Linked DNA regions of Methylosinus trichosporium OB3b. The protein of the gene in region 1 interacts with the protein of each later gene in a pairwise test. Links are inferred from orthologs where the notes say so. Each region holds a gene or a part of one and is shown on either strand. Other genes may lie near its edges. The genes, in order: CQW49_RS04885 and CQW49_RS01670.

The links.
Region 2: the proteins of CQW49_RS04885 (region 1) and CQW49_RS01670 interact in binary tests that used the Escherichia coli proteins (3 or more experiments, as listed by UniProt). The link is inferred for Methylosinus trichosporium OB3b from one-to-one orthologs.

What each region holds. Positions count from the first base shown.
Region 1 is NZ_CP023737.1:1,002,504-1,019,614, forward strand. What follows is about bases 8,811-11,581. They hold CQW49_RS04885 (P-II family nitrogen regulator), read left to right. Parts: upstream 8,811-9,912; coding sequence 9,913-10,251; downstream 10,252-11,581. Other genes in these bases: CQW49_RS04880 (acyl-CoA thioesterase), read left to right, coding at 8,811-9,600; CQW49_RS04890 (ammonium transporter), read left to right, coding at 10,283-11,581. Outside these bases: CQW49_RS04830 (hypothetical protein), read left to right, coding at 100-843; CQW49_RS04835 (hypothetical protein), read left to right, coding at 898-1,641; CQW49_RS04840 (hypothetical protein), read left to right, coding at 1,702-2,451; lnt (apolipoprotein N-acyltransferase), read left to right, coding at 2,538-4,196; CQW49_RS04850 (helix-turn-helix domain-containing protein), read left to right, coding at 4,328-4,765; metK (methionine adenosyltransferase), read left to right, coding at 4,887-6,083; tRNA (guanosine(46)-N7)-methyltransferase TrmB, read left to right, coding at 6,080-6,808; CQW49_RS04865 (thioredoxin family protein), read left to right, coding at 6,866-7,756; CQW49_RS04870 (LON peptidase substrate-binding domain-containing protein), read left to right, coding at 7,790-8,458; CQW49_RS04875 (Trm112 family protein), read left to right, coding at 8,498-8,728; more of CQW49_RS04880, read left to right, coding at 8,725-8,810; more of CQW49_RS04890, read left to right, coding at 11,582-11,785; CQW49_RS04895 (Crp/Fnr family transcriptional regulator), read right to left, coding at 11,949-12,638; CQW49_RS04900 (PHA/PHB synthase family protein), read right to left, coding at 12,894-14,726; CQW49_RS04905 (sialidase family protein), read right to left, coding at 14,908-16,191; CQW49_RS04910 (redoxin domain-containing protein), read right to left, coding at 16,259-17,092; CQW49_RS25015 (sialidase family protein), read right to left, coding at 17,089-17,111. UniProt on the Escherichia coli protein: Involved in the regulation of nitrogen metabolism. Regulates the activity of its targets by protein-protein interaction in response to the nitrogen status of the cell.
Region 2 is NZ_CP023737.1:338,561-345,272, reverse strand. What follows is about bases 3,737-6,598. They hold CQW49_RS01670 (two-component system sensor histidine kinase NtrB), read left to right. Parts: upstream 3,737-4,483; coding sequence 4,484-5,713; downstream 5,714-6,598. Other genes in these bases: ntrC (nitrogen regulation protein NR(I)), read left to right, coding at 5,739-6,598; dusB (tRNA dihydrouridine synthase DusB), read left to right, coding at 3,737-4,422. In the rest of the region: CQW49_RS01690 (CinA family protein), read right to left, coding at 1-15; CQW49_RS01685 (methyl-accepting chemotaxis protein), read right to left, coding at 133-1,938; CQW49_RS01680 (bifunctional 2-C-methyl-D-erythritol 4-phosphate cytidylyltransferase/2-C-methyl-D-erythritol 2,4-cyclodiphosphate synthase), read right to left, coding at 2,063-3,268; more of dusB, read left to right, coding at 3,427-3,736; more of ntrC, read left to right, coding at 6,599-6,712.

The DNA.
Region 1 (17,111 bases):
AACGTAAGCTCGACAATCGCGGCCATGTCTCTTATGGTTCGGCTCGCGCATGGCGCTTCCGCTTCCGCCGCGCGATATTCATTGCACAGGACCACATTGATGAAAAAATCGATCTGCATCGTCGCATTGCTGACCTTCGCCGCGCCGGGATGGACGGCGACGAAAACGCTCAAACGCACCATCGACGAGACCCAGCTGCAGGGATATGTCGCGACGCCGCCGACCGGCTGGGCGCCCACAGCATTCATCTATGGCGCCGCCACGCCGACCGGCTCGGCGAATCCGGCGGTCTATGCGATCTCGAACCGCATGTTCCTGCGCAACGCCTTCAATCCCTACGCCCCGCCTCCGACCACGCCTCCGCCACTCGCCGGTCTGACATTGATCTCGCTCTCGCGCTACGCCCTGACCAGAGAAAACCTGCCGGACGCCGTCCAGATAACGGCCAGCGACTGCGTTTTTTCGGCCTATGGCGTTTCCAAAGTGTGCCCCTATCTCTACACCGCCGCGCGGCCCGCAGCGGCTCTGCCGGGCGGCCTCGTCGTCTTGGTCATGAAGCCGGTCGTGTACAGGAATGGCGCTTATCTGAAATATTGGGAATATGTCTTCGATCCGAGCGCGGTCGGCGCGGACCGCTGGCGGCTCGTGCAGGACGGTCTCAGCGACACCCCTATGGTGAATTTGTTCGTGGACGAGGCTGCCGACAACGTTTCCGGAGCGCGCGGCAGAGCGAGCGAAGTGAACATCCCGGGCCAGACCTTCAAGGTCGCCGATGTGAACTGGTATCTCTTCAAGCGACAGTCTCCGACCGTCGTGCAGGTCTATCAGATCGCGCCGAAATGAGCCGCGCCATACTGCATCATGACTTTCATCAGGGATGATCGAAGGATCGCATCCATGAAAAAAACGATTTGCGTCGTCGCGGGACTGATGATCTCGGCGTCGACCGCGCCAGCGGGAACGGCGACGCTGAAGCGCACCATCGACGAAACCCAGCTGCAAGGATATGTCGCCACGCCGCCGGCCGGCTGGGCTCCCACCCGCTTCGTGTACGGGGCCGCGACGCCGATCGGCTCGGCGTCGCCGGCAGTCTATGCGATCTCGAGACAAAGCTCGCTGCTGGAAACCGCCGGCTCCAACGCCACGCCCCCGACGGCGCCTCCGCCGCCCAGTGGCTTGACGCTGATCTCGCTGTCGCGAAACGTTCTCACAAAAGAAAACCTGCCGGACGCCGTTCAAGTGAAGGCCAGCGACTGCAACCTTCTGGTCTACGGCACACCCGATACATGCCCTGCTCTCTATGTCGTCGCGAGGCCCTCTGCGGCGCTGCCGGGCGCCCTCGTTGTTATGATCATAAAGCCGGTTCTGTATAAAAAAAGCACCTCACCGAAATATTGGGAATATGTGTTCGATCCGAGCGCGGTCGGCGCCGAACGCTGGCTGCTCGTGAAGGACGGGCTCGCCGACAAAGCCATTCTCGACCTGCTCGGGGACGAGTCCATCGACCCTTCCGGGGTGCGCGTAGGCTCGAGCGAAATGAACATCCCGGGCCAGACCTTCAAGGTCGCCGATCCGAACTGGCTTCTCTTCAAGCGACAGTCTCCCACCGTCGTGCAGGCCTATCAGATCGCGCCGAAGTAAGGGCGCCGCGCGCCATTCCGCATCATGACATTCATCAGGGATGATCGAAGGATCGCATCCATGAAAAAAACGATTTGCGTCGTCGCGGGACTGATGATCTCGGCGTCGACAGTGCTTGCGGCGACGAAAACGCTGAGGCGCACCATCGACGAGACCCAGCTGCAAGGCTATGTCGCCACGCCGCCGGCGGGCTGGGCCCAGAACAAATTCACCTATGGGGCGGCGACGCCGATCGGCTCCGCGTCGCCGGCAGTCTATGCGATCTCGAACCAGATTGTTCTGAGGACGCCTTCGACGCCGTCCATACCGCTTCCGACGGTCCCGCCGCCGCCTGTCGGCGTGACGCTGATCTCGCTTTCCCGTTCGTCGGCCATGATCAAGGAAAACCTGCCGGACGCGGTTCAGATCACCGCCAGCGACTGCATCTTGTCCTATAATGAGGCCCACAACCTCTGCCCTAATCTCTACACACTGGCGAGACCTGCGGCGGCGCTTCCGGGCGGACTGCTTTTCATGATGTTGAAGCCGGTTCGCCGCGGGACGAGCTTCGTTTCGAAATATTTTCTGTATGTCTTCGACCCGAGCGCGGACGGAGTCGCACGCTGGTTGTACATTGAAAGTGGGATCGCCGATTCATCCATGATCCAAATGTTCGTGGACGAATACGAGACCTACTCCTCCAACGACGTCGGCAAGCACGAAGAAATAAAACTGCCGGGCCAGACTTTCCAGGTCGCCGATCCGAACTGGTATCTCTTCGAGCGACAATCTCCCACGATCATGAAAGTCTATCAGATCGCGCCGAAATGAGCGCGTCGTCGCCCGCTCGCGCGAAGCTCTAGGGCGCGGGGCGGGAAGCGGCTAGGATCGCCCTGTCTCGAATCGAGCAGGACTCCATGACGCAGGCTTCGATCACAACGGATGGCGCGGGCGCGCGGCCCGCCCTCACTCTTCCCCAGCGCGTCATCCTCGCCGAGGGCTGGACGCGGCGGGGGATCGCCTTTCTCGCCGGCGCCTGCGGAGCGCTCGCCCTCGCGCCGATCGATTTCGCGCCCGCGATGGCCGTCCCCATGTGCGCCGCCGTCTGGCTGCTCGACGGTGCGGCGGCGGCGCGCGGCGCGGGCGCGCTCTCCTTCGCCCGGGGCTCGATGCTGTCCGCGGCGGCGGCCGGCTGGTGGCTCGGCTTCGGCTATTTCCTCGCCGGCCTCTGGTGGCTCGGCGCCGCGCTGCTGGTGCAGGCCGATCAATTCGCTTGGGCGCTGCCGCTCGCCGTCATCGGCGTGCCGGCCGGCCTCGCCTGCTTCACCGCGCTCGGCTTCGCCCTCGCCCGGCTGCTGTGGACGCCGGGCTCGCTGCGCGTCTTCGCGCTCGCCGCCGGGCTCTCCGCCTCCGAATGGCTGCGCGGCCATGTGATGACCGGCTTCCCCTGGAATGATGTCGGCATGGCGCTGGCGAGCGTCCCCGTGCTCGACCAGACGGCGGCGCTCGTCGGCCTGCACGGGCTCGACATTCTCGCGGTGATCCTGTTCGCCGCGCCCGCCACGCTCGCCGACGGCGGAAGGCGGCGGATGACGCCGGCGATCCTCGTCGCTCTGATCCTCACCGCCGCAATGGGCGTCTACGGGGGCCTGCGCCTCCTGCGCGGCGAGAGCGGCTTCGTCGACGGCGTGACGCTGCGGCTGATGCAGCCCAATCTGCCGCAGGACGCCAAATTCAAGCCGGAGAACGGCGGCGAGATTCTGCGCCGCTATCTCGAGCTCACCGACCGAGCCATAGCCCCGGGCCATTCCGGCGTCGCCGATGTGACGCATGTGATCTGGCCGGAATCGGCCTTTCCCTTCATCCTCTCGCGTGAGCCGCAGGCAATGGCGCGCATCGCCGCGACGCTGCAGAATGCGACGCTGCTGACCGGCGCCGCGCGTGTCGAGGACGCGCCGGGCGGGGCGCGCCGCACGAAAATCTTCAACGCCATTCTCGCCTTGCAGCGCGGCCGCATCGTCGCCGCCTATGACAAGATTCATCTCGTGCCCTTCGGCGAATATCTGCCGCTCGCCGGCCTGCTCGGGCCGCTCGGCGCCACCCATCTCGTGCCCGGAGTCTGGGACGCAGGCGCCGGCCCGCGGCGCCTGCGCGCGCCCGGCCTGCCGCTCGCCGCGCCGCTCGTCTGCTATGAGGCGATCTTCCCCGGCGAGACCGTCGAGCCCGACGGGCCGGAGCGGCCGCAATTTCTGCTCAACGTCACCAATGACGGCTGGTTCGGCGCGACCAGCGGGCCCTATCAGCACTTCGCCCAGGCGCGCCTGCGCGCCATCGAGGAGGGTCTGCCGCTGGTGCGCGCGGCCAATACGGGCGTCTCCGCCATCGTCGATCCATATGGGCGAATTCTCGGCGCTCTGCCACTCGGAGTCGAAGATGTGCTCGACGGCCGTCTGCCCAAGCCGGCGAGCCCGCCTCCCTTTGCCCTCCATCCTTTTCTCTGGACTTCAACGCTTTGGTTCTTCACAATAATTTTTGCGGCTCTGGGGCGTGTTCGCGGGTTTGCGGGTTTGACTTGACGGCTCGAGCGGGTGCTTAATGGCGAACCGTCGGCGCCGCGCGGGCGCCGACGTGACAGGCTGTCGAACCCGATGGTAATTCAATTCTATCCGACCGAAGTCGGTGAGTTGGGCAAGGGAGATCAAACGCAGTGAAGAAGGCGCCCGATCCGATAGACCGGCATGTCGGAAGCCGCGTGCGCATGCAGCGCGTCTTGCTGAAAATGAGCCAGGAGAAGCTCGGCGAAGCGCTGGGGCTGACCTTCCAGCAAGTGCAGAAATACGAGAAGGGCACCAATCGCATCGGCGCGAGCCGGCTTCAGCAGATTTCGAAGACGCTGAACGTCCCGCCGTCCTTCTTCTTCGATGGCGCGCCGTCGGTGGGCGCGCCGGGCGACGGCTTCGCCGAGGAATCCTCGTCGCAATATGTGGTCGAGTTCCTGTCCACGGCCGAGGGGCTGCATCTCAACCGCGCTTTCGCCCGCATCAAGGACCCGAAGGTGCGCAAGCGGGTGATCGATCTCATCTCCACCCTCGCCGACCAGAGCGAGGACGGCGTCCCCGCGGGCGGCGAGGACGCCGCGAAATAGCCGCGCCGGACGGCGCCGGCGTACGGAGCCTCCGATAGAGCGCGACTTGACGAGCGGGCTCGCGCCTGTACTGATCTACCGAACCGCGATGGCCCGAGGACGGTTCCACGCGCAGACGGAGATGGACGTGACGCGACAGAACTATCTTTTCACGAGCGAGTCGGTTTCCGAGGGTCATCCCGACAAGGTTTGCGACCGCATCTCGGACGAGATCGTCGATCTTTTCTTTCGTGAGGGGGCCAAATTCGGCGTCGATCCCTATCTGATCCGCGTCGCGGCCGAGACTCTCTCCACCACCAATCGCGTGGTGATCGCCGGCGAGGTGCGCGGCCCGGCCATTCCCAAGGAGCAGATCGTCGACGTCGCCCGCAAGGCCATTCACGCGATCGGCTATGAGCAGGACGGCTTCCACTGGCAGCACGCCGATGTCGAGGTGCTGCTGCACGCCCAGTCGGCGGACATCGCCCAGGGCGTCGACGCCGCCGGCAACAAGGACGAAGGCGCGGGCGACCAGGGCATCATGTTCGGCTACGCCGTGCGCGAGACGCCGGATCTGATGCCGGCGCCGCTCTATTACGCCCACAAGATTCTCGAGAGCCTCGCCCAGGCGCGCCACTCCGGCAAGGAGAAGGGCCTCGGCCCGGACGCCAAGAGCCAGGTGACGCTGCGCTATGAGAACGGCAAGCCGGTGGAGGCGACGCAGATCGTGCTGTCGCATCAGCACACCGACGAGAGCCTCTCGCCGCAGGATATTCGCAAGCTCGTCGAGCCCTATATCGTCGCGGCGCTGCCGTCCGGCTGGATCACCAAGGAGACGGTCTGGCACGTCAATCCGACCGGCAAGTTCCACATCGGCGGCCCGGACGGCGACGCCGGCCTCACCGGCCGCAAGATCATCGTCGACACTTACGGCGGCGCGGCCCCGCATGGCGGCGGCGCCTTCTCGGGCAAGGATCCGACCAAGGTCGACCGCTCGGCGGCCTATGCGGCCCGCTATCTCGCCAAGAACATCGTCGCCGCCGGCCTCGCCGATCGCGCGACGCTGCAGCTCTCCTATGCGATCGGCGTCGCCGAGCCCCTGTCGATCTATGTCGATCTGCACGGAACCGGTCAGGTCGCGGAGGACAAGCTGGAAGCGGTGCTGCCGCAGATCATGCGGCTGTCGCCGCGCGGCATCAGAGAGCATCTCCAGTTCAATAAGCCGATCTACGCCCGCACCTCGGCCTATGGCCATTTCGGCCGGACGCCGGACGCGGAGGGCGGCTTCTCCTGGGAGAAGACCGACCTCGCCGACGCGCTGAAGGCGCATTTCTCCTGAGCGGAGACAAGACGCAGGGGCGGAGCGGGGCGGCGGCGGGCGAGGATTTCACGCCTCGCCGCCTCTATGGGCGCAGCAAGGGCAAGGCGCTGCGGCCCGGCCAGGCCCGCCTCATCGACGAGCTGCTGCCGAAGCTGCTGCTCGATCTCAGCGCGCCCGCGCCGCATGACGCGCGGGCGCTGTTCGATTCGCGAGTGCGCGAGACGCGTCTCGAGATCGGCTTCGGCGGCGGCGAGCATCTGATCGCGACCGCGGCGCGCAACCCGGACGTCGGCTTCATCGGCTGCGAGCCCTTCGTCAACGGCATGGCCCGCCTGCTCGCGCGCATCGCCGCGGAGGGCCTCGGCAATATTCGCCTGCGCCAGGGCGACGCCATCGAGGTCGTCGACTGGCTGCCGGACGCCAGCCTCGCGCGCGTCTATCTGTTCTATCCCGATCCCTGGCCGAAGCGGCGCCACCGCAAGCGCCGCCTCGTCTCGCCGGACAATCTCGCCAAGCTCGCCCGCGTCATGACGCCGGGCGCGCAATTGCGCTTTGCGACCGACATAGACGATTATGCCGGCTGGACGCTGGCGCGCCTCGCCGCCTCGCCCGATTTCGACTGGCGCGCGCAGTCGGCGCAGGACTGGCTCTCGCCCTGGGACGGTTGGACGCAGACGAAATACGAGGCGAAAGCGATGGCGGCCGGCCGCAAACCGGTCTATCTGACATTCGCGAGGCGTTGAGGACGCGGGATGTTCCAAAGGCGTCGATGACGCCGTCTCGGCGGGAGATTCGCTACAATGGCGACGGAAGCATTCGGCGCGGGCGATGGCGCGCAAGAGACGACGACGGCGGGATTTCGCGCCGATGTGATGGAAGCTTCGTTGCGCCAGCCCGTGCTGGTCGACTTCTGGGCTCCGTGGTGCGGCCCTTGCAAGCAGCTCGCGCCGGCGCTCGAACGCGCCGTCAAGGCGGCCGGCGGCAAGGTGAAGCTCGTCAAGATGAACATCGACGACCATCCGGAGATCGCCGGCCAGCTCGGGATCAAATCGATCCCCGCCGTGATCGCCTTCGTGCGCGGCCGACCCGCCGACGGCTTCGTCGGCGCCCTGCCCGAGACTCAGCTGCGCGGCTTCGTCGAGCGGCTCGTCGGCCCGCTCGAGGACGAGGGCGCTGACGCTTTCCTCGTCGCCGAGGCGCTGATCGGCGAAGGCGATCTCGCCGGCGCCGAAGCCATTCTGACCGATCTCGTCTCGCGCGACCCGCCGCTGCCGAAAGCCGTGGCGGAGCTCGCCCGGCTGCTCGTCGAGCAGGATCGCCTCGCCGAGGCGCAGGCGTTGCTCGAGGGGCTTGCGGCCGAGCTCGCCGGAGACGCCGGCGTCGCGGCCGCGGCGGCGACGCTCGAGAATGCGCTGCGCGCCTCCGAGCTCGACGAGGTCGACGAATTGCAAAGGCGCATCGCCTTCGATCCCGATGATCTGCAAGCGCGCTTCGATCTCGCTCTGGCGCTCAACGCCAAGGGCAAGCGCGATGACGCCGCGACGGCGCTCCTTGACATCATCCGCAAGGACCGTAGTTGGAGCGACGATGGGGCGAGGAAGCAGCTCATCCAATTCTTCGACGCCTGGGGTCCGCTCGATAAGGCGACCATCGGCGCCAGACGACGCCTGTCGTCGCTATTGTTCTCCTGAGAGAGGAGTGGCGTCGATCGCTGCGCGGCCCAAATGAGCGTCAACCGTCCCTACAAAGATGCGAACGGACTGCCGGAAGTGCTTCCGGTGTTTCCGCTGACGCGCGCGCTGCTGCTGCCGCGCGGCGAGCTGCCGCTCAATATTTTCGAGCCGCGCTATCTCGCCATGATCGACGACGCCATCGCGTCGCAGCGCGTGATCGGCATGATTCAGCCTCTGTCCGGCGAGGATGAGCGCGAGGCGGCGCCGGCGCTGCACCGGACCGGCTGCGCCGGCCGCATCACCCGCTTCCTCGAGACGGGCGATGGCCGCTATATGATCTCGCTCACGGGAATCGCCCGTTTCGACATCATGGAGGAGCTGCCGTCGACGCTCCCCTATCGCAAATGCCGCGTCAGCTACGAGCGCTTCCTCTTCGATCTCGAGCCGGGCGCCGGCGAGGAGGACGTCGACCGTTCCGGTATGATCCGCATGTTGCGCGAATTCGCCGAAGGCTCCAAGCTCGAGGTCGATTGGAGCAGCATAGACGCGGCGCCCAATGAGGCGCTGGTCAATGCGCTGGCGATGATGAGCCCGTTCGGCGCCAATGAGAAGCAAGCGCTGCTCGAGGCGATCGACCTCAAATCGCGTGCGGAGATGCTCGTCGCGCTCGCCGAGCTCGATCTCGCGCAGAACAGCGACGAGCCGCCGCATTTCCACTGACGCGCGCGCCAGCGCTTCGCCATGGCGGGAGGCAGGGCTATGATGGAAGACGCAGACAAGCAAAGCGAGCCCGCCGACGAGGCGCCGGCTCCCGAGGCGACCAAGGTCGATCCGCGCCTCCTCGAGATTCTCGTCTGCCCCTTGACCAAATCGACGCTGGAATATGACGCCGCGCGGCAGGAGCTGATCTCGCGCCCGGCGCGCCTCGCCTATCCGATCCGCGACGGCATTCCGATCATGCTGCCGGAAGAAGCGCGGCGCATCGATTGAGCGCCGCCGCTGAACCGAGCGCCCTGCTCCGGGTCCTTCACCTCGAAGAGATCGGCGAGGATCGCTTTCGCGGCTCCAGCCCCTGGGCGACCGGGCGCGTCTATGGCGGCCAGGCGGTCGGGCAGGCGCTGGTGGCGGCCCAGCGCACGACGCCGCGCGAGCGCGTCGTCCATTCGCTGCACGCCTATTTCATCCTCGCCGGCGACGCCGCTGCGCCGATCGATTATGCGGTCGAGCGCGTGCGCGACGGGGCGAGCTTCACGACGCGGCGCGTCGTCGCCAGCCAGCACGGCCGCGCCATTTTTTCGATGGAGGCCTCGTTCCAGATCGTCGAGCCGGGTTTCGAGCACGCATTTCCGGCCCCGAACGCGCCGCCGCCCGAGAGCCTGCCGACGACGAGCGCGCTCGCCGAGCGCTTCGCCTCCTTCCTGCCGCCCATGGCCGCCGAATGCATCGCTCGAACGTCGGCGCTCGACATCCGCTTTTCCGATCCGAGCGCCTATTTTTCGCACACACCCCAGACGCCTGCTCAACAATTCATCTGGTTCCGCGTGATCGGCGCCCTGCCCGACGACGACGCGACCCATCGCGGCGTGCTCGCCTATCTCTCCGACATGACCTTGCTCAACACCGCGCTGGTCATTCACGGCCGCTCCATCTTCGATCGCGATCTGCAGGTGGCGAGCCTCGATCACGCCGTATGGTTCCATCGGCCGTTCCGCGCGGACCAATGGCTGCTCTATGCGCAGGACAGCCCGACGGCCGCCGGCGCGCGGGCGTTGACGCGCGGGCTCGTCTACACATTGGACGGACGGCTCGTCGCCTCGGTCGCGCAGGAAGGTCTCATCCGCGAGCGTCCGCCGCGAGGGTGAGCCCGCATCTGCTTATGTGATAGGCGCCAGCTGCATGATTTCAGGCGCCGCTCGACCGTCTCACCGCTCTCGCGCATCGGCGAATGGCGGGCACGACGTCTCGCAGACGGAATGATCTTCCACCGACCTCGTTGTTTTCCGGCCGGGACCGTGCGACTCCCGGCGTCGGCGGCGCCTTATTACCTCTGGCACGCCATTTGAAGGCCATGGCCGTGAGCACGACGGTGCTCGTCTTGGCCATTGCCGCACCGACGCCGTCGCTCTCGACGCGTCGGCGCACGCCATGCAGGTCGAAAAAACAAGGATAGGCAGATGAAAATCGTGACAGCGATCATCAAGCCCTTCAAGCTCGATGAGGTCCGCGACGCGTTGACGAATATCGGCGTGCACGGCCTCACCGTGACGGAAGTCAAGGGATATGGACGGCAGAAAGGGCATACCGAGATCTACCGCGGCGCCGAATACGCCGTGAGCTTCTTGCCGAAGCTGAAAATCGAGGTGGCGGTGACCTCGGAGCTCGTCGCCAAGGCGATCGAGGCGATCACGACCGCGGCGCATACCGGCCAGATCGGCGACGGCAAGATTTTCGTTCTTCCGCTCGAGCAGACGATCCGCATCCGCACCGGCGAGCGCGACGCCGACGCGCTCTGACACTCTCCCGAAAAATCACCAGGAGTTCCCAATGAGACTTCGTTTGCCTCGAGGCCTGTCTGCGGCTTCGATACTCATGGGCGTCGCGATCGCCGCAGTCGCCGCCGAACCCGCCTTCGCTGGCAACGATCCGACGCCCAAGCCCGGCGACACGGCTTGGATGCTCACCTCCACCCTGCTCGTGCTGATGATGTCGATCCCCGGGCTCGCGCTGTTCTATGGCGGCCTCGTGCGCTCGAAGAACGCGCTGTCGGTGCTGACGCAAACCTTCGCGATCGTTTCGCTCGTCGGCGTCCTGTGGACGCTCTACGGCTATTCGCTGGCCTTCGGCGACGGCGGCCCGCTCAACAATTACATCGGCGGCTTCAACAAGCTGTTCCTGAAGGGCGTCGACGTCTCGTCCAATGTGCCGACCTTCACGCCGGGCGTCGTCATTCCGGAATACGCCTATATGGTGTTCCAGATGACCTTCGCGATGATCACGCCGGCGCTGATCATCGGCGCTTTCGCCGAGCGCATCAAATTCTCGGCGGCCTTCGTGTTCGTCATCCTCTGGGTGACCATCATCTACTTCCCGGTCGCGCATTGGGTGTGGGGCGTCGCCGATCCGAACGCGCTGGTCGACGCGGCCACCAAGCTCGCCGCGGCGGGCACGGAAGAGGCGAAAGCCGCGGCTCAGGGCGATATCGACACGATCCTGGCCTCCGTCGGCTGGATCGCCGGCGGCCTCGCGCCCTGGATGCATGGCACGGGCGCGCTGGACTTCGCCGGCGGCACAGTCGTCCACATCAACGCCGGCATCGCCGGCTTCGTCGGCGCGCTGATCATCGGCAAGCGCATCGGCTATGGCAAGGAGGCGCTGCCGCCCCACTCGCTGACGCTGTCCATGATCGGCGCCTCGCTGCTGTGGGTCGGCTGGTTCGGCTTCAACGCCGGCTCCAACCTCGAGTGCAACGGCACGACGGCGCTCGCCTTCGTCAACACCATGGTGGCGACCGCTGCGGCGGGTCTCTCCTGGCTGCTGACCGAATGGGCGCTGAAGGGCAAGCCCTCGCTGCTCGGCCTGATCTCGGGCGCGGTCGCCGGCCTCGTCGCGGTGACCCCGGCCTCCGGCTTCGCCGGCCCGATGGGCTCCATCGTCCTCGGCCTCCTCGTCTCGCCGCTCAGCCTGTTCTTCGTCTCCAAGGTGAAGAACTTCTTCGGCTATGACGACTCGCTCGACGTGTTCGGCGTCCACGCCATCGGCGGCATCACCGGCGCTCTCGCGACCGGCATTCTGGTGAGCCCCGATCTCGGCGGCACCGGCGTCGTCGACTACACCAATATCGGCGAGAACTTCGCGGGCAAATACGACATGGCGCAGCAGATGATCTCGCAGGCGACCGCGGTCGGCGCGACGATCCTCTACTCGGGCATCGGCTCGGCGATCCTCTACAAGCTCGTCGACGTGATCATCGGCCTGCGCGTCGCTCCGGATCAGGAGCGCGAGGGTCTCGACATCGCCGAGCACGGCGAGCGCGCCTACAATTACTGATCGGAAGCCGCCCATCCGCAGCAAGCGAACGGCGCCCACGGGCGCCGTTCTTCGTTTGGGGGACCGGGCCGGGACTGAAAGAGCGAGCCTGAAGGCTCGCGGTCCAGAGCCGGGTTTTGGACCGCGAGCCTTCAGGCTCGCTCTTCGGACGCTCTCCCCCGCGTCACCCCGCCTGCTCGAGACTCTCCGACACGCGCTGCTCGAGCAGGGCTGGACGCAGCAGCACCAGCCCGCCCCTCACCTTCTCGGCGAGGCCCTCCTGCACCATCGCCTGCACCTCTCGATTGACCTGCTCGCGGCGGCAGCCGATGCGGGCGGCGAGATCGTGCTGCAGCGGCGGCGGCGAGATGATCGACTGACCGTCGAAGCCCTTGCGCGGCGCGGCGAGACGCAGCAGCTCCGCATAGAGCCGATGCTTGAGATCGAGCACCGAGCGCTCGAACAGCCGGGCGTTGAGGTCGCGCACGCGCTTGGTGAGCAGGCGCAGCAGCCGCTCACACACCGCCGGTTGCGAGAACACCACATTCTTGAACACCGCCGCCGACATGATGCAGAGCTCGGCGCGCGTCAGCGCGGAAACATTGGCCGAGCGCACGGCGCCGTCGACCGCCGCCATCTCGCCGAAGATCTGCCCCGGCCGCAGATCGGTCAATATGACCTCCTTGCCGGCCGGCGTGCGGATCAGCACGCGCAGCTCGCCCGAGACGATGAAATAAACGTCATTCGAGGGATCGTCATAATCGACGACGAGCTCACGCTCGTCATAGCGGCGAAACACGCATTTGCGCGCGACGCGCTCGGCCTCCTCGGCGTCGAGTCCTTCGAAAAACGGGATGCGCTGCAGCGAGTTCACCGCGGTCCGCCCTTCCTCGCCATGGACCGGGTCCCTTCCCCGGAGAGCGCCGAGAAGCCCATATCGTCCGTCAATTGGTTACGAGAAATAACATTGCCAAAGTTTTTCCGCCGCGTCGAGCGTCAGGCGAATGAAGGCGGGGCGTCGCCGCTTGCCCGCGAATCGCGATCGAGGGCGCGCGTGTCGAGGCCTTAGCGCCGTCGGCGATAATTCCGCGCCTCTATCTTCGATCACCCTCGAACGATCGAGCTTGCCTCACGCCTGATGCACATAGCGGCCCGGCGCCGGATAGAGCGGCGGATAGCCGCGCGCGCCCATAGTCGGCGGCGCGACGCGCTCGTCGCCGCTGCGGGCGGCGAGCCAGGCCGCCCATTCCGGCCACCAGGAGCCTTCGGCGAGACGCGCCGCGGCGAGCCATTTGTCCGGACCCACATAGAAATCGCCGGGGCGGCGCAGCCCGACATGATAAGAGCGTCCGGACCGGCCGGGCTCCGACACCACGCCGGCGTTGTGGCCGCCGCTGGTCAACACGAAGGTGAGCTCGCAATCGGTGAACAAGCTCGCCTTATAGACCGAGCGCCAGGGCGCGATGTGATCGGACGTGGTCCCGACGACGAACATGGGCGCCGAAATATCCTTCAGCGCGACGACCTCCCCCTCCACCGCATAACGCCCCGCGGTGAGCCGGTTCTCGAGGAACAGGCCGCGCAGATATTGTGAATGCATCCGATAGGGCATGCGCGTCTGATCGGCGCTCCAGGCCATGAGATCATTGGGCTTGCGGCGCTCGCCGAGCAGATAATCCTGCACCGCCTTGCCCCAGACGAGATCGTTGGAGCGCAGCGCGGCGAAGGCGCCGGCCATCTGGCGCGTGTCGAGCACGCCCTGATCCCACATCATATCCTCGAGAAAGGCGACCTGCGCCGCATCGACGAACAGCATCAGCTCGCCGGGCTCGCTGAAATCGGTCTGCGCCGCCAGCAGGCTGATCGAGGCGAGCCGCGCGTCGCCGTCGCGGGCCATGGCCGCCGCGGCGATGGAGAGCAGCGTGCCGCCGAGGCAATAGCCGCAGGCGTGGACCTTGCTCCCGGGGCGCACGGCGTCGATCGCCGAAAGCGCCGCCAGCACGCCGGAAACGCGATAATCGTCGAAGGTGAGGTCGCGATCCTCGGGGCCGGGATTGCGCCAGGAGATCATGAAGACGGTGAAGCCCTGCGCCGTGAGATAGCGCACGAGCGAGTTCTGCGGACGCAGGTCCAGCACGTAATATTTCATGATCCAGGCCGGGACGATCAGGATCGGCTCGGCGTGAACCGTCTCGGTCGAGGGCCCATATTGGATGAGCTCGATGAGCTCGTTGCGGAAGATCACCTCGCCCGGCGTCGCGGCGACGTCGACGCCGACCTCGAACTCGCCGTGGCCATTGGGCGCGCGCAACACGAGGCGCAGCAGGTCCTCGGCGAAATTCTCGGCCCCGCGGACGAGATTGGCGCCGCCCTCCTCCCGGGTGCGCTCGACGACGGCCGGATTCGCCCAGGCGATGTTGGAGGGAGAAAAGGCGCCGAGCCATTGCTCGGCCATGAAGCCGACGCGGGCGGCGTCGCTCCGCGTCATGCCGCGCGTCTCCCGCGTCGCGAGGCGCCACCAGTGCTCGGTCGCGAGAAAGCCTTGCTTCCACAGCGAGAAGGGCGGCGCGTCCCAGCCCGGATCGACGAAGCGCCGATCATGCGGCTCGCTCACGAAGGGCCCGGCCTCGGCGCGGCCGGCGAGAGTCTCGGCGGAGAAATAAGCGAGGGCGGCTGCGCTCTGCGCGGCGGCGAGCCCCAATTCGATCTGCCGACCGGGCGCGAGCGCGAGATGCGTCGCAAAGTCGAGCCAGGCGGACATTTGCGCGAGCGGCGAAACGCCCTGGGTGAAGCGCGCCGCAACGGCGCGGGCGGCGCGGTCGAGCGTGTCGAAGGACGGGACCTCGCCGATCGGATAGGCGCGGCGCGGCGGCTCCTCGACGGGAGCCGGCGGATTCGGCGACGCCTCGGCGGCAGGCTCCTGAAGGCGGCCGGCGCGGCCGGCGAAATCGACGACGACCATGAGATCCTCCTGTCGGAGCGGAGCCGCGCCCGCGAGACGTGAGCGCTCGAACGCTACAGGACCCAACGCAGGTGCAAAATGCGTAGATTCGCCGCAGAGGTCGGCGCCGGCGGCTGCCTCCTCCCTCTTCAATTCGACGGACGGCGCGAAGAGCGAGCCTGAAGGCTCGCGGTCCAGCCGCCTATTTGGACGTCGCCCGAACGAGCCTGACGTCGCCCGCCGGGCTGTTCCATACGAGGAGGGCTTCTTCCTCGCGCGCGGCGAGATCGGGCGACCGGCCGGGCCAGGAGCCGACCGGCTCGGCCTTGCCCTGCGCATCGAGACGAACCAGCGCCACCCGCTCGCTCGCATCCTCGCGGCGGTCCTCATAGGCCACCCAAGCGGCGCCGCTCGCGTCGACCGCGAGCTTGACGTCGGCATAGGGAATCCAGGCCGCCGAGAGCAGCGTCACCGGCTCCGAAAAACCCTTCCCCGGCTCAGCGACGGCGTAGAACACGCCGGGCTTGCGGCCCGAGCCCGTATACCATGCGACATGCACGCGCCCCTTGGCGTCGACGCCGAGGCCATGGGTCAGCTCCGGGCAGGCGCCGGCCTTGAAGCGGTCGTCGTGAACCTTGATCGGCGACGACCAGCTCGCGCCGCCATCCGTCGAGGCGGCGGTCAGCACATCGCGCACGGAATCATAGGAGCCTTTGAACAAATTGAGCTTGGCGCGCCAGGAAACATGATAGGCGCCGTCGGGGCCGAGGGCGAGCGCCACATGGCTGCGCTCGGACGCGCCGCGCGCGACGAGCGCGCTCGGCGCAAAGCTGGCGCCGCCGTCGGGCGAGCGGGCAATGCGCAGCTCCACGGCGGGATCGTCCGAGTCGATATAACGCACATCCTTCGGCCGCTGGTCCTCGGGCAGCCGGGCCCGCGCGAAGGCGTCGCGGCTGTCGAGCCATGCGACGAGCGGCGCGCCATCCGGGGCGATGGCGAGATCGGCCATTCCGACGCTGGTCTCGACGCCATCGGCGACCACATCGACGGGAGCAGCGAAGCTGCGCCCGCCGTCCATCGAGCGTGCGAGGCGCAGGATTCCGCGGCCGCTCTCGACGATCTCGGACGCGACGCGCCGCCGATAGAGCGCATAGACCTCGCCTTTGGGACCGACGGCGACCCGAGCCGGGTCGACGGCCGAGGAGAGGATGTCGGCGTCGCCGGCGCTGACGACGACGGGCGCGAGGGCGCCGCCGCCCTGCGCCGGCAGCCGCGCGACCACGGCTTCGGCGGCGGCTCCGGGCCGGACGAAGGCGACGAAAAATTCCTTCGAGCTGCGGTCGAGAGCGATGGACGGGTCCGAACCTCGCGGTGCGACCACGATCGGTTCGGCGACGCGGATCGGCTCGGCGAGGACCGGTCCCGCAGCGCCCGCAAAAAACGCCGCGGCGACCGCCCCGGCGAGGAGAATGCGCGAAGATGACATGCGAGGACGCCCTCTGCTTCGAAGGAGAAGAAACGAGGCCGGACGCCGCCGCGCCCGGAAGATCTCGTTACAGGCTTTGCAGATAGCGGACGAGCGCCGCCAACTCGGACTCTGTGAGGGGCTTGCCGGGGATGGCGCCGCTCATGACGCCTTTCGCATAGCCCTGCACGATCTCGGCGTCGGGCTCCGCAATCGCGCGGGTGAGATAGGTTTCGTCGCGCAGGACGCGGCGGCCGTCGTCCAGCGTCGCCTCCTGGCCGGCGAGGCCCTTCCAGCTCGGCCCGGCGCCCGGCGAGCCGTCGGTCGAGTGGCAGGTGACGCAGCCGCGCTGCTCGGCGAGACGGCGTCCACGCGCGATCAGCGCCTTGGCGTCCGCCTGCGGCTCCGCGGCGCCGGCCGAAACCTGCGCCAGCGCCTGCTCTATGCTCGCCGCATTGTCCGGCTCGGCGGGGTCCATGGGGCCGTTCCAGCGCCGCAGGATCACGCCGTCCCGGCCGATCAGCAGCGTCTCGGGAACGCCGAGGACGCGAAAGCGCTTGGCGAACTTATTGCGCGGGTCGCGCCAGATCGGAAAGCCGAGTCCGATCTTCTTGACGAGACGCGCGACCTTCTCGTCGACCTCGCCCTCGTCAATATTGACGCCGATGATTTCGAGCCCGCGATCGTGGAGGCGCTGATGCAGCGTCTCGAAATCGGGAAGCTCGGTGAGGCAGGGCGCGCACCAGGTCGCCCAGCTGTTGAGCAGAACCACCTTGCCCTGAAGATCGGCGAGGGATGCGGTCTGCTCGCCGCCGAGCAGGCGCGCGGAATAATCCGAGACGGGACGCGCATCCTCGGCGAGCGCCGGCGCGCAGCCGCAAGCGACGAGCGCGACGACCAGGAGCTTCGCGAGCGCTCTCACGAGCCCGGCTCCAGGCGAA
Region 2 (6,712 bases), 670 kb from region 1 along the record:
GTGGGAAGCAGGCATGGGTTTCTCCTCTCTCGCCGCAGATGGCGCGAAACAGGCGCATATCGACCGTGGTCAGCGTCTCGGAGATCGCGAGGCCAGAGTCGCGACACACGGTCCCTAGTCCCCCCAAACTCGTCAGGCCGCTCTCGCTTCGTCGGTCACGACGATCTGCAACCGGCCGATCTGCTCGATCAGCTCGCGCGTGCGCTCCGCCAACGCAGCGCTGGCGGACGAAGATTGCTCCGCCATAACGGCGTTCTCGCGTGTCGTTCGGTCGATGCGGCCGATCGTCGCGCAGATGTCGCCGAGGCTCGTCGAGTGCTCCTGCGACGACGCCGCGGCCTCGTCCACGAGCGCGCAGGTGGCCGAGGTCAGCTGGACGACGCCGGTCAGGGTTCGACTCGTCTCGTTCACGAGCGCGACGCCCTTTGCGACCTGCGCCTGCGACGTCGAGACGAGCACGCCGATCTGCTTGGCCGCCTCGAGCGCGCGCTGGGCGAGCGCGCGCACTTCCGAGGCGACAACCGCGAAGCCGCGGCCCGCCTCGCCGCTGCGCGCCGCCTCGACCCCGGCGTTGAGAGCGAGAAGGTTGGTCTGAAAGGCGATGTCGTCGATGAGGCCGACGATCTGACCGATTTCTCCGGACGAGGCCTCGATCGCGCTCATCGCCGTGATCGTCTCCCGCAGGACTTCGCCGCCCTCCCGCGCGCCCCCGCTGGCGCGCGTCACGAGATCGCGCGCCTTTGCAGTCGTTTGCGCGGTGCGCCTGATCGCGTCCGTCGATCGATCGAGATCGGCCGTCGCCCTCTCGAGGTCTACCGCCTGTCTTTCACTGCGCTCGGCGAGATGATCGGCCACCCGACCCGCTTCCTGTGTGCCGTCGAGCACCGCTCGGGAGTTCTTCGCGACCGCCGTCATGGCCTGTCCCAATCTTTCGACGGCGGTGTTGAAATCCGCCCGCAGCGGCTCGTAATCGCGGGCGAAAGGCGTTGCGAGCCGGATGGTGAAGTCGCCGTATGAGAGCCGCTCGAGCCCGCGCGCGAGCGAGGCGACGACCTTGGCCTGTTCGTCCGCCGTGCGGCGGCGCTCCAATTCGCTCGCTTCATGCAGCTCGGCCGCGAGACGGCGTTGCGTCTCTGCGTCCGCCTCGAGACGGCGCTTCTCCTGCTCCGCCGCCTCGAAGGCGCGCAGCGCCCTCGCCATGTCGCCGATCTCGTCGCGCCTCTCGACAAATGGAATGTCCGCGCCGAAGTCTTGCTCGGACGCCCGCTTCATTGCCAGGGCGATCGTCGCGAGCGGGCCTTGAATCTGCGTCGCGACGATCCAAAACGCGACTCCCAGCGCGATGACCACTGCGGCCGCCGGAACAACGAGCGTCAGCGTTTCGCCGAGGCTTCGCTCGGCTTCTTGCGCCCGGCGGTTGGCGGCGAGGCGCTCCAGCGTCACGCGCGCGAAAGCGTCCATATCGGCGATCATCCGCTCGCGATTGGCGACCGTCGCTTCGTCATTGGCCTGAAGCAGCGCCGCTTTCGGCGAGACACTGAGGCCGAGCTCGATGGTTTCGTTCTGATAGGCGATGAATTCTCGGACCGCGAGCGCGAGCTGCGTCCTCTGACTCTCCGTCAGGCGATGGTCGGCGCGCGACAGGAGCGCGTCGCTCGCCTCGTGCAAGCGAGTCAGCGCCTGTCGCAGTGTATCGAGTTTGCGCCCGAACTCGTTCTTTTCGTCCGCCGAAAAAACCGCATTCGCCGCGATCGCCGCGTGCTGGGTCGCCTGCACGAGGCCTCGCGCCATAGAGGCGAAGTCATAGGCCGCCTCTATCTCCTCTGTTTGTCGAGAGTGGAGGCGCGACTGCAAAACGATGAAAAAGGAGAGGCAAAGAGCGAGAGCGCCGAGCAGCGCGACTACGCCGCCGAGTTTGCGCGTGAGGCTGGATTTCATCGGGTCGAAAGCCGCTTTGAGAGGACGCTCGACCAATGCCCCGCCGCACCTTTCCAAAAAGCTAAGCCAGGAGCACTTAGACCCTTCTTTTTATGTGACAATTTGATGTCGGACCCGGATGTTCTCACATCGGAGGCCGCTCCGGCAATCGCACCGTCGCCAGCGCCAGCGCCGCCATGCCCTCCTGGCGGCCGGTGAAGCCGAGGCGCTCCGTCGTCGTCGCCTTCACCGCGACGCGGGAGACATCCACCTCCATGATCTTGGCGAGGCTCTCGCGGATCGCATCGCGATGTGGGCCGATCTTGGGCGCCTCGCAGACGATGGTGGCGTCGACATGGGCGATGATCCCGCCGCGCTCACGCACGCGCTTCGCCGCATAGGCGAGGAAGATGGACGAGGCGGCGCCCTTCCATTGCGGGTCGGAGGGTGGAAAATGCTTGCCGATGTCGCCATCGGCGAGCGCGCCGAGCAGAGCGTCGGTGATCGCGTGAGCGAGCACATCGGCGTCCGAATGGCCGGCGAGGCCTCGGGAATAAGGCACTGGAACGCCCCCGAGCCAGACCTTGTCTCCGGGGCCGAAAGCGTGGACGTCATAGCCCTGGCCGGTGCGGATGTCGGAGAGATCGCCGAGCACTTGCCTCTGCGCGCGCAAGAAGTCCTCCGCAGTCGTGAGCTTGAAATTGGCCGGATCGCCGGCGAACACGTGCACTTTGTGCCCCGCCGCTTCGGCGACCATGCCGTCGTCGGTGAGCTCCGCCCCGGCGCTGGCGGCGCGATGGGCGGAGAGGATCAGCGGAAAGGCGAAGGATTGCGGCGTCTGGACGCAGCGCAGCGCGGCGCGATCCGGCGTCGCAACGACCACTCCTGCGCCGTCGACCTGCTTTACCGTGTCGGTGAGCGGCAGGCCGGGAACGGCGGCGCCATGGGCGCGCGCGGCGTCGATGGCGCGGGCGACGAGGCCGGCGTCGACAAAGGGCCGGGCCGCGTCATGGATCAGCACGATCTCGGGCGCTTCGGCGAGCGAGGCCAGCGCCTCGAGCCCGTTGCGCGCGCTCTCCCGCCGGCTCGCGCCGCCGAGCGCGGGCGGAAGCAGCCGCGCCTTTGCGCCGGGCGCCAGAAGCGCGACGGCGTCCGCATAGAGCGCGTCGTCGTCGGGGTGAATCACCACCTGCAGCGCCGCCTCTGGCGCGGCCGCGTGCAGCGCCTCCAGCGTGCGCGTCAGAATGCTCTTGCCGAAAAGCGCACGATATTGTTTTGGAAGGCCGTCGCCGGCCCGGGAGCCGCGGCCGCCGGCGACGGTCAGAATTGCGATGGGGGAGGAGACGCTCATGGCCGTTCCTCTCTCGCGTTTTGGCTTTCGCGTCAATTTTCGCTAACGCAAAGAGCGATTTTCGGGGGATGTACTCATTGCGTACGTAAGGCTGTGCATATAGTGTAGGCATGATGAAAACTGATGAAATTATAGGCGAGACCCTGGGAGCCACGCCTTTGCGCATCGGTTCGCTTCATCTTCCCGGGCGCGCTCTGCTCGCGCCGATGGCCGGCGTGACGGACTCCGCCATGCGTCGCATCGCGCTGCGCTTCGGCGCCGCGGCGGCGGTCGGCGAGATGGTCGGCGCGAGCGCGCTGGCACGCGGCGATCTCGAGGCCCGCCAGCGTCTCGACGGCGCCGGGCTCGACGCTCATATCGTCCAGATCGCGGCGCGCGATCCCGCATCGATCGCCGAGACGGCGCGGCGCGCCGAGGCGGCGGGGGCGAAGCTCATCGACATCAACATGGGGTGTCCGTGCAAAAGGGTGACCGGCGGCCTCGCCGGCGCGGCGCTGATGCGCGATCCGGCGCTCGCCGCGTCGCTGGTGCGCGCCGCGGTCGGCGCGGTGACGGTTCCGGTCAGCGTCAAGATGCGGCTCGGCTGGGACGACGCCTCGCGCAATGCGGCCGAGCTGGCGCGCCTCGTCGAGAGCGAGGGCGCAGCGATGGTCACGGTGCACGGACGCACGCGCGCGCAATTTTATGAGGGCAGGGCGGATTGGAGCGCTATCGCCGAGGTGCGGCGGGCGCTGCGCATTCCGCTCGTCGCCAATGGCGACTGTGCGAGCCCTGAAGACGCCGCAGTGATGCTGGAGAGGTCCGGCGCCGATGCGGTGATGATCGGCCGGGCGGCGCTCGGCCGGCCCTGGCTCGTCGGCGAGGTCGCGCATTTTCTGGCTTCCGGCCACCGCAGGCCGGCGCTCAGCCGCGCGGCGCGGCTCGAGGCGGCGCTCGAGCATCTCGACGGCTTGCTCGGTCTGATGGGCGAAGCCGCTGGGCTGCGTCACGCGCGCAAGCATCTCGCAGCCTATGCCGATCACGCGCCGGAGGGCGGCGAGCGGCGGGCGCTGCGGCAGGCGCTCGTCTGCACGACGACCGCCGAGGAGGCCAAGCGCCTGCTCGCGCGGCTGTTCACGGCGGAGGCGCCGCGCGAGGCGGCGCTGGCGGGCTGATCTATCCATTCGTGCGCCGGACCGGCGCCCGTGTCTGCGTTGAGGAGTGCGAGGGGACGACATGACGGCCGAATCCAATCCGCACAAACGCCGGGGCGCTCTTCCGCCTCCGCTCGGGGCGCGCCTCAGAGTGATTTCCGAGGACAATCGCTCCTGCATCCTCGAAGCCTTGCCGAGCATTATTCTCGCCATCCGGCGGGACGGGGTGATCGCCGACGCCAATGCCGCGGCCGAGGCGTTCTTCGAGATCGGCAAGCCGATATTGATCGGCCAGGAGCTCGCCCGCCTGCTCGCTTTCGGCTCGCCGCTGGTGGCGCTGATCGAGCAGGTGCGCGAGCGCGGCGCCGCCATCAACGAATATCGCATCGACCTCGGCCGGCCGGGCGTCGACGGCGACCGCCGCGTCGATGTGCATTGCGCTCCGCTGCCGGACAGCGACGGCGGCGTGCTGGTGGTGCTGCAAGAACGCACCATTGCCGATAAAATAGACAGGCAGCTGACCCATAGGGGGGCGGCGCGGTCGGTTTCGGGGCTCGCCTCCATGCTCGCGCATGAGATCAAGAACCCGCTCTCCGGCATCAGGGGCGCGGCGCAATTGCTGGAGAGCTCGGTCGGCGACGAGGATCGGGCGCTGACGCGGCTCATCTGCGACGAGACCGACCGCATCGTGCGGCTCGTCGATCGGATGGAGGTGTTCTCCGACCAGCGCCCGCCGGAGCGCGACAAGGTCAATATCCACATCGTTCTCGACCATGTGAAGCGCGTGGCGCGCAGCGGCTTCGCCCGTCACATTCGCTTCATCGAGAACTACGATCCCTCGCTCCCGCCGGTGGCGGCCAACCGCGATCAGCTGATTCAGGTGTTCCTCAATCTGGTGAAGAACGCCGCCGAGGCGATCGGCGACGCGGTCGACGGCGAGATCGAGCTGTCGACGGCCTTTCGGCCGGGCGTGAGCCTTCGCACCATGGGCGAGGGACGGCCGGTCGGGCTGCCGCTCGAGTTCTGCGTGCGCGACAACGGCCGCGGCGTGCCGGAGGACATCGCCGCGCATCTGTTCGACCCGTTCGTCACCACCAAATCGTCAGGGAGTGGCCTCGGACTTGCACTAGTCGCCAAGATCGTGAATGACCACGGCGGCATCGTCGAATGCGAATCCCACCCGAGGCGAACCACTTTCCGTATCCTCATGCCCATGTATCGCAAAGACGACCATCGCAAAGACGACGAGCGCCGGACGCGCAAAGGTCCCGCCGAGAAGGAGGGGCGGTCGCCGCAAGACCGCCGTTCATGATGACATTCCGCTGGAGACGATGCCGATGACGCACGGCGAGATATTGGTCGCCGACGACGACGCCGCGATTCGCACGGTCGTAGCGCAGGCGCTTTCGCGCGCCGGCTACGAGGTGCGCACCACGGGCACCGCCGCGACCCTCTGGCGCTGGGTGCAATCGGGGGAGGGCGACCTCGTCGTCACCGATGTCGTGATGCCCGACGAGAACGCCTTCGAGCTTCTGCCGCGCATCAAGAAGCTGCGGCCCGATCTGCCGATCATCGTGATGAGCGCGCAGAACACCTTCATGACCGCGATCCGCGCCTCCGAGCGCGGCGCCTATGATTATCTGCCGAAACCCTTCGATCTGAAGGAGCTCGTCGGCATCGTCGGCCGCGCTATGGCCGAGCCGCGCAAGAAGGGCGAGATCGACGGGCCGGACGAGATGGAGGGCATGCCGCTGGTCGGCCGCTCGCCCGCCATGCAGGAGATCTATCGCTCGCTGGCGCGACTGATGCAGACCGATCTCACCGTGATGATCAACGGCGAATCCGGCACCGGCAAGGAGCTGGTGGCCCGCGCTCTGCATGATTACGGCAAGCGCAAGAAGGGCCCGTTCGTCGCCATCAACATGGCGGCGATCCCGCGCGACCTGATCGAGAGCGAATTGTTCGGCCACGAGAAGGGGTCGTTCACGGGCGCCAATCAGCGCTCGATCGGCCGTTTCGAGCAGGCCGAGGGCGGCACTCTGTTCCTCGACGAGATCGGCGACATGCCGATGGAGGCGCAGACGCGGCTTTTGCGCGTGCTGCAGCAGGGCGAATATACGACCGTCGGCGGCCGCACGCCGATCAAGACCAATGTCCGCATCATCGCCGCCACCAACAAGGATCTGCGCGCGCTGATCCAGCAGGGCCTCTTCCGCGAGGACCTCTATTTCCGTCTCAACGTGGTGCCGTTGCGCCTGCCGCCCTTGCGCGAGCGCACCGAGGATGTTCCCGACCTCGTGCATCATTTCTT